One region of the Metabacillus sp. B2-18 genome, then DNA from elsewhere that is predicted to be linked to it. Evidence: riboswitches for the same ligand, from Rfam matches in the RefSeq annotation. Region 1 holds a riboswitch; each other region holds the start of a gene.
The links. Region 1 has a riboswitch for S-adenosylmethionine ahead of LPC09_RS05100 (methionine biosynthesis PLP-dependent protein). Riboswitches for the same ligand answer to the same signal wherever they lie in the genome.

Region 1 (3,786 bases):
AGCTATCAAAGACATCACAGATCAAGAATTAGACCCAGCGATCGTTGACAGCGCGTGGGAGCGTGTAACATACACTACAGAAGTAAACGCAGATGTTGTTCAAGAATTTGCAAATTCTTCTTATGAATTAAAATTCCTAAAGGAAAAACCAGAATTCAGTGATCTAATCGACACTTCATTCTTAACGAAGTAGGAATCTACCGTGAAAAAAATACTATCAATTGTAATTGCTGTTCTAGCGTTGGTAGGCTGTTCTCAGTCTATCAACCTGGAAGAGCATTTTTCATTAAATGGAACTGTAGAGCCACTGGAAGCCGTGAATCAAAACGGAGAAGCTGTAAGAATGTCTGACTACGAAGACAAAGTTTGGATAGCTACGTTTATTTTTACAAATTGTGATACTGTCTGCTCGCCAATGACTGCTCACATTGCTACACTTCAAGAGCAGTTAAAAGATGAAAAAGCAGAAGCAGAGTTAGTTTCCTTCAGTATTGATCCAGAACATGATACACCTGAAGTGTTAAAAAAGTTTGGAAATCAATTCGGTGCTGATTATGAAACTTGGAACTTTCTAACAGGCTATGATCAAGCAGAAATTGAATCTTTTTCTAATATAAGTTTCTTAGCTCCTGCTGCAAAACTTGAAGGCTCAACTCAATATGTGCACAGTACCTCGATCTTTCTTATGAAAGGTAGTCAAATCCTTGAGCAATACGATGGAGTATCTGACGTACCATTCGAAAAAATTATCGAAGATATCAAACTATTACAATAATTCTATTGCATTCTCCACTTGAATAAGGTACAGTAATAAAAAGTTAAACATTTTAAAAATTTCATATATTTCTTATCAAGAGAGGCAGAGGGACTGGCCCTATGAAGCCTCAGCAACCGGTTCATAACGAGTGAAGATCTGGTGGTTGATGATAGATAAACTCTAAGTAAGTTTTTTACAGCACCGACAGGAAATGAAAAATGAATGGAACAAAGCGCCCTTGTTTGTTACAGGCATTTTTCATTTTCTGTCGAGGCTTGCAGAGCAAGCCGCAAGCACTTGCGTGCTGTGAAAAACTACACAACACTAATTATATGAGTTTACTTATTTAACAACACCATACCAAGACTTCTGCGAGTGCCAAGGTGCTAAATCCAGCAAGCCACACCAGCTTTATGCTTGAGAGATAAGAAGAAGCGCACTTTAACGACACAGTCTTCTTCTTAACGGGGAAGACTTTTTATTTTGCTTTTTTAAGACATGTACACTTTCTCTCATGTACATAATCATTAAATTTATATCTTAGGAGTGACAAACATGAGTAAACGTATCGAAACAAAATTAGCACAAATCGGCAACCGCAGTGAAAATGTAACAGGTACAGTTAACCCGCCAATTTATTTATCAACAGCCTATCGTCACGCAGGTATCGGTGAATCAACTGGATTTGATTATATCCGAACAGGAAACCCTACAAGACTATTAGTCGAAAAAGCGATTGCAGACCTTGAGCATGGCGACCGCGGCTTTGCCTTCAGCTCAGGAATGGCTGCCATCCAAACAATCATGGCCCTCTTCCAAAGTGGAGACGAACTGATCGTTTCTTCGGACCTTTACGGTGGAACATACCGTCTTTTTGAAAGAGAATGGAGAAAATACGGATTATCATTTCAATATGATGATTTCACAAATCCAGCTGAAACGGAAAAATTGATCAATGAAAACACAAAAGCTCTATTCATTGAAACGCCAACAAATCCATTAATGCAGGAAGCGGATATTAAAGAGCTAGTAGGAGTTGCGAAAAAGCATAACATACTCGTGATTGTTGATAACACTTTCTATACACCAGTTCTTCAAACGCCAATCTTAGATGGAGCGGACATTGTCATCCATAGTGCAACAAAATACTTAGGAGGGCACAACGATGTTCTTGCAGGCTTAGTTGTTACGAAGGGGCAGGAACTAAGTGAAGAATTCTTCCAACACCAAAACGCAATTGGTGCTGTTTTATCACCATTTGATTCTTGGTTGTTAATGAGAGGGATGAAAACTTTATCACTTCGTATGAGACAGCATCAGGAAAATGCTCAAAAGGTAGCGGCATTTTTAGAAGAGCATTCTGATGTACTTGATGTCTTATATCCAGGAAAAGGTGGAATGCTTTCATTCCGTTTACAAGATGAAGAATGGATTAATCCGTTTTTGAAAAATCTTAACACGATTTGCTTCGCAGAAAGCTTAGGTGGCATCGAAAGCTTCATCACGTACCCAGCAACACAAACACATATGGATATTCCAGAAGATATTCGAATCGCAAATGGTGTCTGTAATAAGCTGCTACGTTTTTCAGTTGGTGTTGAGCATGCAGAAGATATTATTGAGGATCTAACACAGGCATTTAAAGCAATGAAAGGAGTGGAAGCAGTTGAGCAATCATGATTGGTCATTTCAAACAAAGCTACTTCATAACGAGTCAAAGGTGGACCGCGGCACAGGATCGGTAAGTGTGCCGATTCACCATTCCTCTACTTTTCATCAATTTGATATCGATGAATTTGGGAAATATGATTATGCACGTTCAGGCAACCCTACGCGAGAAGCATTGGAGAGTGCCATTGCAGAATTAGAAGGCGGATCACGTGGATTGGCGTTCTCCTCTGGTATGGCAGCTATTTCTACCGCGTTTTTGCTGTTATCACAAGGAGATCATGTACTTGTAACAGAGGACGTGTATGGGGGGACTTTTCGTATTATCACAGATGTATTAACTCGATTTGGAATTGAGCATACATTTGTAGATATGACAGATCTTCATCAGGTTGCGTCTGAAATTCGTCCTAATACGAAGGTAATTTATATGGAGACACCTTCGAATCCATTGTTAAAAGTAACGGATATTAAGGGGATTGTGAATCTAGCGAAGGCGAATAACTGCTTAACTTTCTTAGATAATACGTTCTTAACACCAGAGTTACAGCGACCTTTAGAGTTAGGCGTTGATGTAGTGTTGCACAGTGCAACGAAGTTTTTAGCGGGGCATAGTGATGTGCTTGCAGGTCTTGCTGTTGTGAAGGATCCTAATTTAGGCGATCGTTTGTATAAATTACAAAATGCATTTGGTGCCGTTCTTGGTGTGCAGGACGCATGGCTAGTTCTTCGTGGATTAAAGACATTGCATGTACGCCTACAGCAGTCTCAAGCATCTGCCTTAAAAATAGCTGAGTTTTTAGCGGAGCACCCGAAGGTAGAAGAGGTATATTACCCAGGCTTGAGCTATCACCCAGGTCATGAAACACAAAACTATCAAGCGGATGGTCCTGGAGCAGTGTTGTCATTTAAATTAGCTGACGCAGCGGCAGTTAAGACTTTGGTTGAAAATGTGGAGCTTCCGGTGTTTGCGGTTAGTTTAGGTGCAGTGGAATCTATATTATCGTATCCTGCTAAAATGTCACATGCGGCAATGCCTCCGGAAGAGCGTGAAAAGCGTGGCATTTCAGATGGACTGTTAAGATTAAGCGTTGGACTTGAGAAGGTTGAGGATTTAATTAAAGACTTTGCTGCAGCTTTGGAGAAGGTGCCTGCTGATGCAAAGAAGAATGTGAATGTGTAAATTTTGAGCTGACTCTTTGTGGAGTCAGTTTTTTTATGGGTGAGGTATTTATTTGATAATAAAAATCCCTTCTCTAAAAGAGGAACAGTTTGTTTTGTTCCTCTATTTGAGAATAAGAGATGCTTAAAGAGTAGGTAATTTCATTGCTGTATCCATATTTTTTAAATTCAGCTGTATT
Region 2 (3,786 bases), 600 kb from region 1:
ATTTTTTGGAGCAACTTGAATGCCGTTAATTTGAGTAACCTCTTCTGGATTGCGTTCCTCAATCGGTATTTGATCTCCGTCTGTAATAGAGGGATCAAATGTAGATAGAGGTGCAGCAACATAAAAAGGTATGTTAAATGATTTTGCCAAAAGTGCTAGATTAAATGTTCCAATTTTATTCGCTGTATCACCGTTCGCTGCAATACGGTCTGCTCCAACAATAATTGCAGTAATATCCTTGGACTTTATCGTATGTGCTGCCATATTATCAGTTATAAGTGTAACATCGACACCCGCTTGCATAAGCTCCCAAGTAGTTAAACGTGCTCCTTGTAAGACGGGTCTAGTTTCACATGCGTAAACACTTAAGTTAATATTTTTCTCTTTGGCTAAGTAAAAAGGAGCAAGTGCTGTACCATACTTAGCAGTTGCTATGGATCCTGCATTACAAATCGTCATTATTCTGTCTCCATCTTTGAAAACGCTCAATGCATGTTCACCAATTAATTGACAAACCTGTTCATCTTCTTTTTCAATTAAGATGGCTTCTTTAAGGATTGTTGATTTTGCTTCATCTATCGTTTGAGCATTTGCCACACTTTTCATAAGTCGATCTAGTGCCCAAAATAAGTTTACAGCAGTTGGTCTTGAGCTAGCCAGATAATCATGATTTTTTTGTAAATTTTGATAAAACTCTTCAAGTGATTTTGATTGATCCTGCAATGCTGCTAGAGCTAAACCATATGCTGCAGTTATTCCGATAGCAGGAGCACCTCGAACTTTTAAAGATTGAATAGCTTCCCACACATCTTCAATGTTTCTTAATTCAAGGTATTCTGTTAATTGTGGAATCTTTTGTTGGTTTAATAAAGAGATATAATCTTCCTTCCAGATGACGGAACGAGGAATGACAAAATTTTCGTTTAACATTGTATGAAAAAAACTCCTTTTAAAAAAATGTGCTCAACCAGTATTAGAATATGAAAAGTTTTTTATAAACATTTGTTTTTAAATTACTGATAAAGCAGTTTGGTTAACACGGTTTCTAATTTGTTGCGTGTTTTTAATTGCTTTTCTATTTACAATAAGATCTCTGCCAAGTTTTAAGGCAATTTGCTTTGTTGATATTTTCTTTTCATATGGTTCAATTGTGTCAAGGTCAGCTACATGGGCTAGGCCAATGGATCGTCGGATTAATTCGCATCCTGCATAACCAGTAGCTTCTTCAAAGATCTGTTCTAAAACATAACCTAAGTAGCCATCTAAATTCGTATAAATTTCTAAACCATCATTTTCCCATGCTTTTGAAAATTCTTTTACAAACACATTCCAAGTCGTTTCAATATGGTGGAAAAGAATTTGTTGTTTTTTCGGTTCACGAGATAGTGCATTAAAAACTAAATTTGCAAATACTTGACCAACATCAAAGCCGATAGGGCCGAAGTAAGCAAACTCAGGGTCAATGATTTTTGTTTCTTGTTCATCCGCAAAAATACTTCCAGTATGCAAATCACCATGTAAAAGTGCTTCAGCTTTTGTTAGAAAGATTTGTTTTAGTTTAGCAACTTCAAGTTTTAATTCATGGTCCTGCCAAATTTGTTCTACATCTTCTTGAAGCTCTGGTTCATAATCGTTTGTTTCATGATCGAAGAAAGGATCAGTAAAAATTAGATCTTCTGTTATTTTACAAAGATCAGGGTTAATGAATTGTTGAACCAAAGATTTTTTATAATGTTGATCCATGCCATAGTCAGATGTATAAAACAGTGTTTTAGCAAGGAATTCCCCAACATGTTGAGATAAAAGTGGTAAATCTTTTCCGCTAATAAAGGCTGCTCTAGCAATTTCAAGATGTGAAAGATCTTCCATAATTGTTATGGCCAATGACTCATCTGAATAGAACACTTTTGGTACATATTGTGGAACAAATTCAGCTTGTTTAAGAAGTGCATTTGTTTCGATTCTAGAACGATCAAGAGTTAGTGGCCAGCTTTCACCAACTACTTTCGCATATGGTAATGCTTGTTTAATGATGATGCTTTCTCCGTTTTCTGGATCTTTCACTTTGAAAACTAAGTTTAAATTTCCATCGCCAATTTCATTACATGTTAGTTGACTATTTTCAGGAAGCAACTGCAATTTCTTTGCTAAGGCAATTGCTCCGTTTTCAGTTAGTGGTTCGTAAACAGGTGATTTTTTATGTGCACACATTTATTTATACCTCCAATTAGTTGTTTTTGGAGGCTTTTCTAAAATAAGAAAAGCCTCTTTCCAGATTGAAAGAGGCTTGAAGTCATTGCTTCGCACCTCTCATCTTTCAGAAAGATATTCTTTCTGATGGAATTAGCACCGTGCCCAACTGGAAGTTCCAGGTATTATTTCACATAGAATGAAATATGGTCGGTTGCTGCGGCGTCATTGGGCCAAGTCCCTCTGCCAACTCTTGATAAGAGATTTTTTAGTAAAACATAAGTATATGTTTAACATATTAAGTATTCAAAAAATTAATGCTTTTCTAGAAAAATATATTGCTTGATTAGGATATTACCAATGATACTTTATCTTTGTCAATACATTATTGGGAATTGCCTAAATATTTGTGAAGTTTTTTATTGATAGTATTGCGGTAGACGGTCATCAAAGATTGGGATTTGACTGCGGACCTTTTTAACAACTTCAGCATCTAATTTGGCCGAAATAATTCCGGCTTTTTCGGTTGCTTCAGCTACGATCTCACCCCATGGGTCAATGATGAGAGAATGTCCTGCAAATTCATTATTAGGATCAGATCCAGCACGGTTACATGCTACAACATAACATTGATTTTCAATTGCTCTGCTTAGCAATAATGTTTTCCAATGATGCAGTCTTGGCATTGGCCACTCAGCTACAACAAATAATACTTCTGCACCTTCTGTTGTATGAGCGCGTATCCATTCTGGGAAACGAATATCGTAGCAAATAACTCCTGCACTTTTCAGTCCATTTATCTCAAACAAACCTTTTTCAGTTCCGGCCGCTAAATAATGATGTTCATCCATGAGCTTAAATAAATGAAGTTTGCTATATTCATGGATAAACTCACCATTATTGTTCACAATATACATCGTATTTGTTACGCTATCCTTGCATTTTTTTGCAATAGAGCCACCTACAAAGTGAACATTATACTTTTTTGCTAAGTTACTTAGGAATGTCTTTGTTCTTTCGCCATCATGATCAGCAATTTCATCTAGGCGGGTTAAATCATAGCCAGTTGTCCAAAGTTCAGGAAGAACAATGATGTTCGGGTTCTCCTGTTCTACTGCTAATGCTACTTTTTCTTCTACTTGTTGATAATTAAAGTCAGGATCACCAAATTTAATATCAAGTTGAATACATGCAATGATAGGTTTCATTTTTTAAGTCACACCTTCATTTATAAATTTTACTTTACAAGTTGATTCTAACAATATATGATTTGTGACTAGAATTTCAAGAATTTTTTGAGTAGGTGTAGAAAATGAAAGTTTTTGAGCAATCCCATTTATTAAATACATTACCGAAGCAGTTTTTTGCCAATCTTGTTGCAAAAGTAAATACAATTGTTGAGCAGGGACATGATGTTATTAATTTAGGACAGGGTAACCCTGATCAACCAACACCAAAACATATCGTTGAAGCAATGGAGAAAGCTGTTAGAAATCCTCAATATCACAAGTATTCACCATTTCGTGGTCAAATGTTTTTGAAGGAAGCCGTCGCTACCTTTTACAAAAGAGAGTACGGAGTGGAGATAGATCCTGC
Region 3 (3,786 bases), 520 kb from region 1:
CACCAATTAAAGCATGTGTTGTTCCACTTGTCATAATAAAGTCAACCTCATCTAATGCTTTTACACCAGGAAATTCAATTGAAATTTTTTTCATTTCTAATACTGAGTGATTCATCAATTTGCCTCCTTTCTACTAATTTACACTTCTATGGGATTTAATGTATGTGAGGTAATCAGAGGAAAACGAACACTCTCTTAACCTTAGAGAGTGTTCGTAAAGTCTAAAGCATTATTTCTTATAATATTCTTTTAACGTTTTCATCCACTCTTCTTCAAATTCAGTAGATTGGCCCCAGCCTTCCACAGTATCTGCTAAATTCACCATATTAATTGGCTCACTTGACTGTAACAATGCTTCCTGTGAAATAAGAGAAGCTTCAAGATTATACGCTTCTGGTGTTTCTTCACCTGCAAGCTTTTTCGCTAACAATCTCATATCAATTGCACCAATTAACTTCGGATCAACAGCTGCTGTGTACTTCCAAGAACTTTTTTCATTTTGCATTTCTTGAAGATCTGCATTTGAAACATCAATTCCATAAATCTTAATTTCATCTCTTCCAGCTTCTTTAATCGCACGCGCTGCACCTATTGCAAAAGCATCCCATGTTGCAAAAATAGCATCAATTTCACCTTTTGGATGTTTGTTCAACATTGCCGCCACAGCATTTTGTGTTTGAACAGATGTATCTGCTGCTGCAACTCCAAAGCGTTCTACTTCTTTAATACCTGAATTGTTAGCAAGAATATCTTGGTACACTGCGTTTCTTCTCACCATTGGTGGGAACCCGTCAACCCATAGATAAACAATGTTTGCTTCCCCGTTTGTATCTTGAACTAATTGATCTAACGCGAGCTTTGCTAACGCCTCATCATCTTGTGAAGTTAATGTTACCCCACCAATTTCAGCTAACCCTTCATTTGAATCAAATGTAACAACACTTTTTCCTGCATCAACAAGCTTTTGAACAGCATCAACAGTTGCTTCATCATCCCCATGTGAAATGATAAAACCGTCATAGTCTTCCTCTAAGCCCTGGGCAATTGCATCATGGAATTTAGCTGTGTCACCGTTTGCGGTAAATACATCAACTGTAAATCCTAACGCTTCTCCTTCTTCTTTAGCTCCTGCTAAAAATTGAGCTGTATGATCATCTCCACCGATTTTACGGATAACTTTGATTTTAGCACCTTCACCATTTGCAAAACGTTCAGGTACATTATCTAATGATACTTCTGGATCTCCTTTAGCTTGAGTTGATTCAGCTGTTTCTCCACTATTTGAAGAACAACCTGTCACAATTAACGTCAGCACAATAGTCAAAAGAAATGCTGCATTAAAAAATCTGTTTTTCATCGTTGCATTGCCCCCTTATTTTCTTTAAAACTTTTTAACTATGTCTAGTAATACTAGGCAACAAAAAAACCTCTCTAAAGATAGAGAGGTTTCACCACAATTTTAGGAGTCTCCTCTCTTATCTTTCAAAGCTTTAAAAGCTTTGCAGGATTTAGCACCAATTCTAATTGAACGGTTGCCGGGCGTCATCGGGCCAGTCCCTCTGCCACTCTTGATAAGAGATCTTTTTATGCGATTAAGTAAAATAAACAATAAATATACTTTAATACTCTACAGGATAGATGTCAATCATTAATTGAATATTTCTAATAGTTATTATAAAAAATCAATTATATACATTTGATACTTGCAAGTGTCTTAAGCGTTTATTAATTTCTGATTCAAATGTTACTTTTGTTGCTAAATAGTCAAAAATGCCACTATCAATAAGCAGTTTCGTATTTTCAGAGCTTCTAATTCCATCTGAGGTTTTTTGTATATACTCTCCGATTCCCTTAATTAATTCAACAAGATATTTTGTATCTAATTCTTCTAATTTATAATCTTCTCTCCTAGAAATTGTTCTGGCTGTATAATCAATTAAAACTCTTTCATATGTAAAAAAATTAATGACTTTCCAATCCTCTTTAGATAATGCCATTCTACTATTCTCCTTATTTTTATACCTGTTATCATTATAAAAACAAGAGGATTCTAAAATAAACATTTTTCCTTCGTAAAATTCAGACATAGTCTACACTTTATCGACAAAACTATTATTTTGGATCAAATTTAGAAAAAGGTAAGCATCTGCTAAGCTTACCTCAAAAAAACTATTTTCTTTTCTGTGCCTTCATTTTGTTGTTTTCCAATTCTGCCGCATATTCCTCTTGTGACTTTCCTTGTTTTTGGCTTTCTGATTGAATCTTTCTAAATTTATTATCATTTAAATTTGGCATATTCCTTTCACCTCCTGCAGACTTCGTTATTTTATACAAAAAAGGGCGATCTATTCGCTTGAACATTGTTTCATCATGAAGTTTGTATACAGACTGAGAAAATTTGTCATGATATATACTATTACCGGAAAAATGACCAAGTAAATTAACCTTTTTCAATTCTATTGGTATAATGACAAATAGGACTTATTTATACATATAAAAGAAAGGTTTGATCTGATTTGGAACAAAACTCCTCAAACTTTATTAAGAGCATTATTAAAGAGGATCTTGAAACGGGAAAACGCGACTATGTATACACTCGCTTCCCACCAGAACCGAATGGATATCTACATATTGGTCACGCGAAGTCAATTGTCATAAATTTTGGATTGGCAGATGAATTTAACGGGAAAACAAATTTGCGTTTTGACGATACGAACCCTTTAAAAGAAGATACAGAATTCGTTGAATCCATAAAAGAAGATGTTGCATGGCTTGGCTATGAATGGGACGGCATGTTTTTTGCTTCAGATTATTTTGAGGAAATGTACAATCGTGCTGTTCTTCTTATTAACAAAGGTAAAGCATACGTTGATGACTTAACTGCAGATGAAATAAGAGAATATCGTGGAACATTAACGGCACCTGGTAAGGAAAGTCCTTACCGCAATCGCTCGATTGAAGAAAATTTAGATTTATTTGACCGCATGCGCAAGGGTGAGTTTGGCAACGGTGAAAAAGTACTTCGCGCCAAGATTGATATGTCTTCACCAAATATTAATTTGCGTGATCCTGTTATTTATCGTGTGTCACATGCTACACATCATAATACTGGTGATGCTTGGTGTATCTATCCGATGTATGCTTTTGCTCATCCATTAGAAGATGCTATCGAAGGAATTACACACTCACTTTGTACAACTGAATTTGAAGATCAACGCCCTCTTTATAACTGGGTTATTGAAGAGTGTGAAATGGAGCATAAGCCACAGCAGATCGAATTTGGCCGCCTTGGCATTACAAATACTGTGATGAGTAAGCGTAAATTAAAGCAGCTAGTTGACGAAAAATTTGTTGATGGTTGGGATGATCCTCGTATGCCAACGATTTCTGGCCTACGTAGAAAAGGCTACACTCCTAAAGCAATCCGTGAATTTGTAAAAGAAACGGGTGTTTCAAAAGGTGTTGCAACGGTTGATGAGGCGATGCTTGAACATTTTGTTCGAGAAGATTTAAAACTACAGTCACCACGTACAATGGGTGTTTTAAAGCCACTAAAGGTGGTCATTACTAACTACCCTGAAGATCAAGTAGAAATGCTTGATGCAGAAATTAATCCTGAGGTCCCTGAAATGGGAACAAGACAAATCCCATTTTCTCGTGAAATTTATATTGAACAAGAAGATTTTATGGAGGATCCTCCAAAAAAATATTTCCGCTTGTTCCCAGGCAATGAAGTTCGCCTTAAGCATGCCTACTTTATTAAATGTGAAGATGTTATCAAAGATG
Region 4 (3,786 bases), 2.0 Mb from region 1:
CTGTTCCAATTTATCAATCAAATGCTTATTTATTTGAAAATACCGAGCATGCGGCAAATTTATTTGGATTAAAGGAGCCTGGATATATTTATACAAGAATTCATAATCCAACTTCATCTGTCTTTGAAGAAAGAATTGCTGAACTGGAAGGTGGAATCGGAAGTTTAGCTGTAGCAAGTGGAATGGCAGCGATTACATTATCGGTTTTAAATCTAGCTGGTTCTGGTGATGAGATCGTATCAGCTTCTACATTATATGGAGGTACATATAACCTTTTTGCTAACACATTACCAAAGTACGGAATCAATACTATTTTTGTTGATCCAAAGAATCCGGAAAATTTCCGATCAGCTATTACTCCGAAGACAAAAGCTATTTTTGCAGAGACAATTGGAAATCCAAGCTTAGATGTTCTTGATATCGAGGCAGTTGCTGAAATTGCTCATGAAGCTGGAATTCCATTGATTGTGGATAACACATTTGCCACACCGTATCTATGCAGACCTATCGATCATGGTGCCGACATTGTTGTTCATTCTGCAACAAAATGGTTGCTTGGGAATGGTACAACTCTTGGTGGAGTCATTGTAGATGGAGGTAAATTTGACTGGAATAGTCCAAAATTCCCTGGGTTTACAACTCCTGATCCTAGCTATCATGATTTAGTTTATGCTGAAGCATTAGGAGAACAAGCGTATATTATTAAAGCGAGAGTTCAGTTATTAAGAGATTTAGGCCCAGCTATTAGCCCATACAATGCCTTTCAATTTAATCTTGGTCTAGAAACCCTTCATGTCCGTATGAAGGAACATGTATCAAATGCAAGGAAAATGGTGCAATATTTAGAAAGTCACCCAGCTGTTGAGTGGGTTCTATACCCTGAAAATAGCCAACACCCTGCGAAGGACTTAGCTGCTAAATACTTACCTAAGGGTGCTGGTTCTGTAGTAGTATTCGGTATCAAGGGCGGAAGAGAGGCTGGTGCAGCTCTTATTAACAACGTTGAACTTTGGTCACATGTAGCAAATGTTGGAGATGCGAAAAGCTTAATCATTCATCCTGCGAGTACAACTCATCAACAACTAGGCGTTGAAGATTTAAAGAAATCTGGTGTAACAGAAGATTTGATCCGCTTATCAGTAGGAATTGAACATATAGAGGATTTAATAGAAGATTTAGATCAAGCTATTTTTGAAGCAACAGGTGTAAAAGGAATGGAGAAAGTAAATTCTTAATTAATGAAATATTCTAATAATATTATTTATTGTATAATATTGAAAGGGGTTGCAGATAAATGCAACCCTTTTCATATTTGAAATGTAAAATCACAGTGAAAAAAGTAAGCTATTTTAAGAAAATAAATAATTGACATTGATTTTCAACACATGATACAATCACAATCGTACTTAAAAAGACAATCAAATATTTAACTCTTATCAAGAGAGGTGGAGGGAAGTGCCCGATGAAGCCCGGCAACCATCAGTTCATTCTGAAATGGTGCCAATTCACACAAAGCAGATGCTTTGAGAGATGAGAGAAAGGTATTCAAGCGCCTTTCTGCTCATTTTGCAGGAAGGTTTTTTATATGTAAAAAAATGAACGGTAGAAATAGTAAAGGAATAAAGGAAGAAGGTGACAAAATGATAACATTATCAAATGTTAATAAAGTTTATAAAACAAAGAGCGGCTCTGTTCAAGCTGTTAACAATGTAAACCTTGAAATTAAAAAAGGTGAAATATTCGGAGTTATAGGATATAGTGGAGCCGGAAAAAGTTCATTGATCCGTTTGTTAAATGGACTAGAAAAACCAACTAGTGGGGAAGTCGTTGTGGCAGGTAGTCAGATTGGCTCAATTTCTGGTACAAAGTTGCGTAAAGCACGCTTAGAAATAAGCATGATCTTTCAACACTTTAACTTATTGTGGTCAAGAACAGTGAGAGAGAATATTGCATTTCCTTTAGAAATTGCAGGAGTAAGTAAAGCGAAACGACTTAAACGTGTTGATGAGCTTATTAAGCTGGTTGGACTGGAAGGAAGAGAGAATGCATACCCTTCTCAACTTAGTGGTGGTCAAAAACAACGTGTTGGGATTGCCAGAGCGTTAGCGAATAATCCCAAGGTTTTATTATGTGATGAAGCTACATCAGCACTTGATCCCCAAACAACAGATTCAATTCTAGACCTGCTTGTTGATATTAATAAACGACTAGGCTTAACAATCGTATTAATTACACATGAAATGCATGTCATTCGTAAAATTTGTCATCGAGTAGCTGTTATGGAAAATGGTGAAGTGGTTGAACAAGGAAATGTATTGGATGTTTTCAGAAACCCTCAGAAACCTATAACAAAAACGTTCGTTAAACAAATCTCAGAGCCGGATGATACGAAGGAAGCAATTGACCTACTACTAGAAAATTATCGTTCTGGAAAAGTACTTCAGCTAACATTTGTTGGTGAAGGTACAGAAAGACCATTGATTAGCAATATTATTAGGAAATTTAATATTGAAGTGAATATTGTACAAGGTAAAATTTCACAAACGCAAAATGGCTCTTATGGTTCATTATTTTTGCATATAGATGGAGATCTTGATGAAATTAACCGTGCAGTTGCTTATATTGGAGAACAACAAGTAGAAGTGGAGGTGCTGGCGAATGCTTAATCAGTTTCTTCCAAATGTAAAATGGGAAAAAGTATGGGAGGCAACTTATGAAACAACTTACATGACAGGAGTTTCGGTTGTCGTCACTTTTTTCTTAGGAATTATACTTGGTTTACTTTTATTCTTAACTTCAAAAGGCAATATCTGGGGTAACAGTATACTTAATACAATTTTATCTGGAATCGTAAATATATTTCGGTCAATTCCGTTTATTATCCTTGTTATTTTACTCTTACCCTTCACTAAAGTTGTAGTTGGGTCAATTCTGGGAGAAAATGCTGCTTTACCCGCACTAATTATTGGATCCGCTCCATTTTACGCAAGGATGGTTGAGCTTGCTTTAAGGGAAGTTGACAAAGGTGTTATTGAAGCAGCTAAATCGATGGGAGCAAAAACGTCGACAATTATGTTGAGAGTACTATTACCGGAATCTTTACCAGCTTTGGTTTCAGGGATTACAGTTACTGCAATCGCATTGGTTGGTTATACAGCTATGGCCGGAGTAGTAGGTGCTGGAGGTCTTGGTGACCTTGCTTATCGAGAAGGATTCCAGCGTAATAATTTTGAAGTAACCATTGTAGCAACCATTTTTATCTTAATTATTGTGTTTATTATCCAATTTATTGGAGATATATTAGTTAAAGCTATCGATAAACGTTAGGAGGAAAAAATGATGAAAAAATATCTTTTATCACTAGTATTAACAATTTTCGCTATTCTACTTGTTGCATGTGGCGGAGGCGAAAATGAAACAACTCAAGAAGAAAACACAGGGACTGAGCAAGAAACGAAAGTACTAAAAGTTGGAGCGACAACTGTTCCTCATGCAGAAATTTTAGAAGAAGCAAAACCACTGTTAGCAGACAAAGGTATTGAATTAGACATCGAAGAGTTTTCAGATTATCCATTAATTAACCCAGCGCTTGCTGAAGGTGACCTGGATGCAAACTACTTCCAGCATGTTCCATATTTAGACAATGCAATTAAAGAAAATGATTTTGATCTTGCAAATGTTGGAGCAATTCATATTGAGCCTTTTGGTATTTACTCAAAAGAATACAAAACACTTGAAGAGTTACCTGAAGGTGCAAAAATTATCATGAGTAACAACGTTGCAGAA

Region 2: another riboswitch for S-adenosylmethionine. It lies ahead of mtnK (S-methyl-5-thioribose kinase); the one in region 1 lies ahead of LPC09_RS05100 (methionine biosynthesis PLP-dependent protein).
Region 3: another riboswitch for S-adenosylmethionine. It lies ahead of LPC09_RS02280 (sugar ABC transporter substrate-binding protein); the one in region 1 lies ahead of LPC09_RS05100 (methionine biosynthesis PLP-dependent protein).
Region 4: another riboswitch for S-adenosylmethionine. It lies ahead of LPC09_RS20925 (methionine ABC transporter ATP-binding protein); the one in region 1 lies ahead of LPC09_RS05100 (methionine biosynthesis PLP-dependent protein).

The regions. Positions count from the first base shown of each region.
Region 1 covers NZ_CP088245.1:968,443-972,228, forward strand. Annotated here, with positions in the region: gene LPC09_RS05090 (aliphatic sulfonate ABC transporter substrate-binding protein) at 1-193, shown strand, start outside; gene LPC09_RS05095 (SCO family protein) at 203-775, shown strand; SAM riboswitch class I at 845-930, shown strand; gene LPC09_RS05100 (methionine biosynthesis PLP-dependent protein) at 1,313-2,437, shown strand; gene metC (cystathionine beta-lyase) at 2,424-3,608, shown strand; gene LPC09_RS05110 (spore coat protein) at 3,732-3,786, opposite strand, start outside.
Region 2 covers NZ_CP088245.1:1,563,452-1,567,237, forward strand. Annotated here, with positions in the region: gene mtnA (S-methyl-5-thioribose-1-phosphate isomerase) at 1-930, opposite strand, end outside; gene mtnK (S-methyl-5-thioribose kinase) at 1,009-2,211, opposite strand; SAM riboswitch class I at 2,308-2,453, opposite strand; gene LPC09_RS07865 (carbon-nitrogen family hydrolase) at 2,610-3,398, opposite strand; gene LPC09_RS07870 (pyridoxal phosphate-dependent aminotransferase) at 3,503-3,786, shown strand, end outside.
Region 3 covers NZ_CP088245.1:447,270-451,055, reverse strand. Annotated here, with positions in the region: gene LPC09_RS02285 (sugar ABC transporter ATP-binding protein) at 1-115, opposite strand, end outside; gene LPC09_RS02280 (sugar ABC transporter substrate-binding protein) at 230-1,357, opposite strand; SAM riboswitch class I at 1,473-1,578, opposite strand; gene LPC09_RS02275 (hypothetical protein) at 1,683-1,997, opposite strand; gene LPC09_RS27265 (hypothetical protein) at 2,170-2,295, opposite strand; gene LPC09_RS02270 (glutamine--tRNA ligase/YqeY domain fusion protein) at 2,517-3,786, shown strand, end outside.
Region 4 covers NZ_CP088245.1:4,108,957-4,112,742, reverse strand. Annotated here, with positions in the region: gene LPC09_RS20930 (O-acetylhomoserine aminocarboxypropyltransferase/cysteine synthase family protein) at 1-1,235, shown strand, start outside; SAM riboswitch class I at 1,431-1,537, shown strand; gene LPC09_RS20925 (methionine ABC transporter ATP-binding protein) at 1,641-2,666, shown strand; gene LPC09_RS20920 (methionine ABC transporter permease) at 2,659-3,327, shown strand; gene LPC09_RS20915 (MetQ/NlpA family ABC transporter substrate-binding protein) at 3,340-3,786, shown strand, end outside.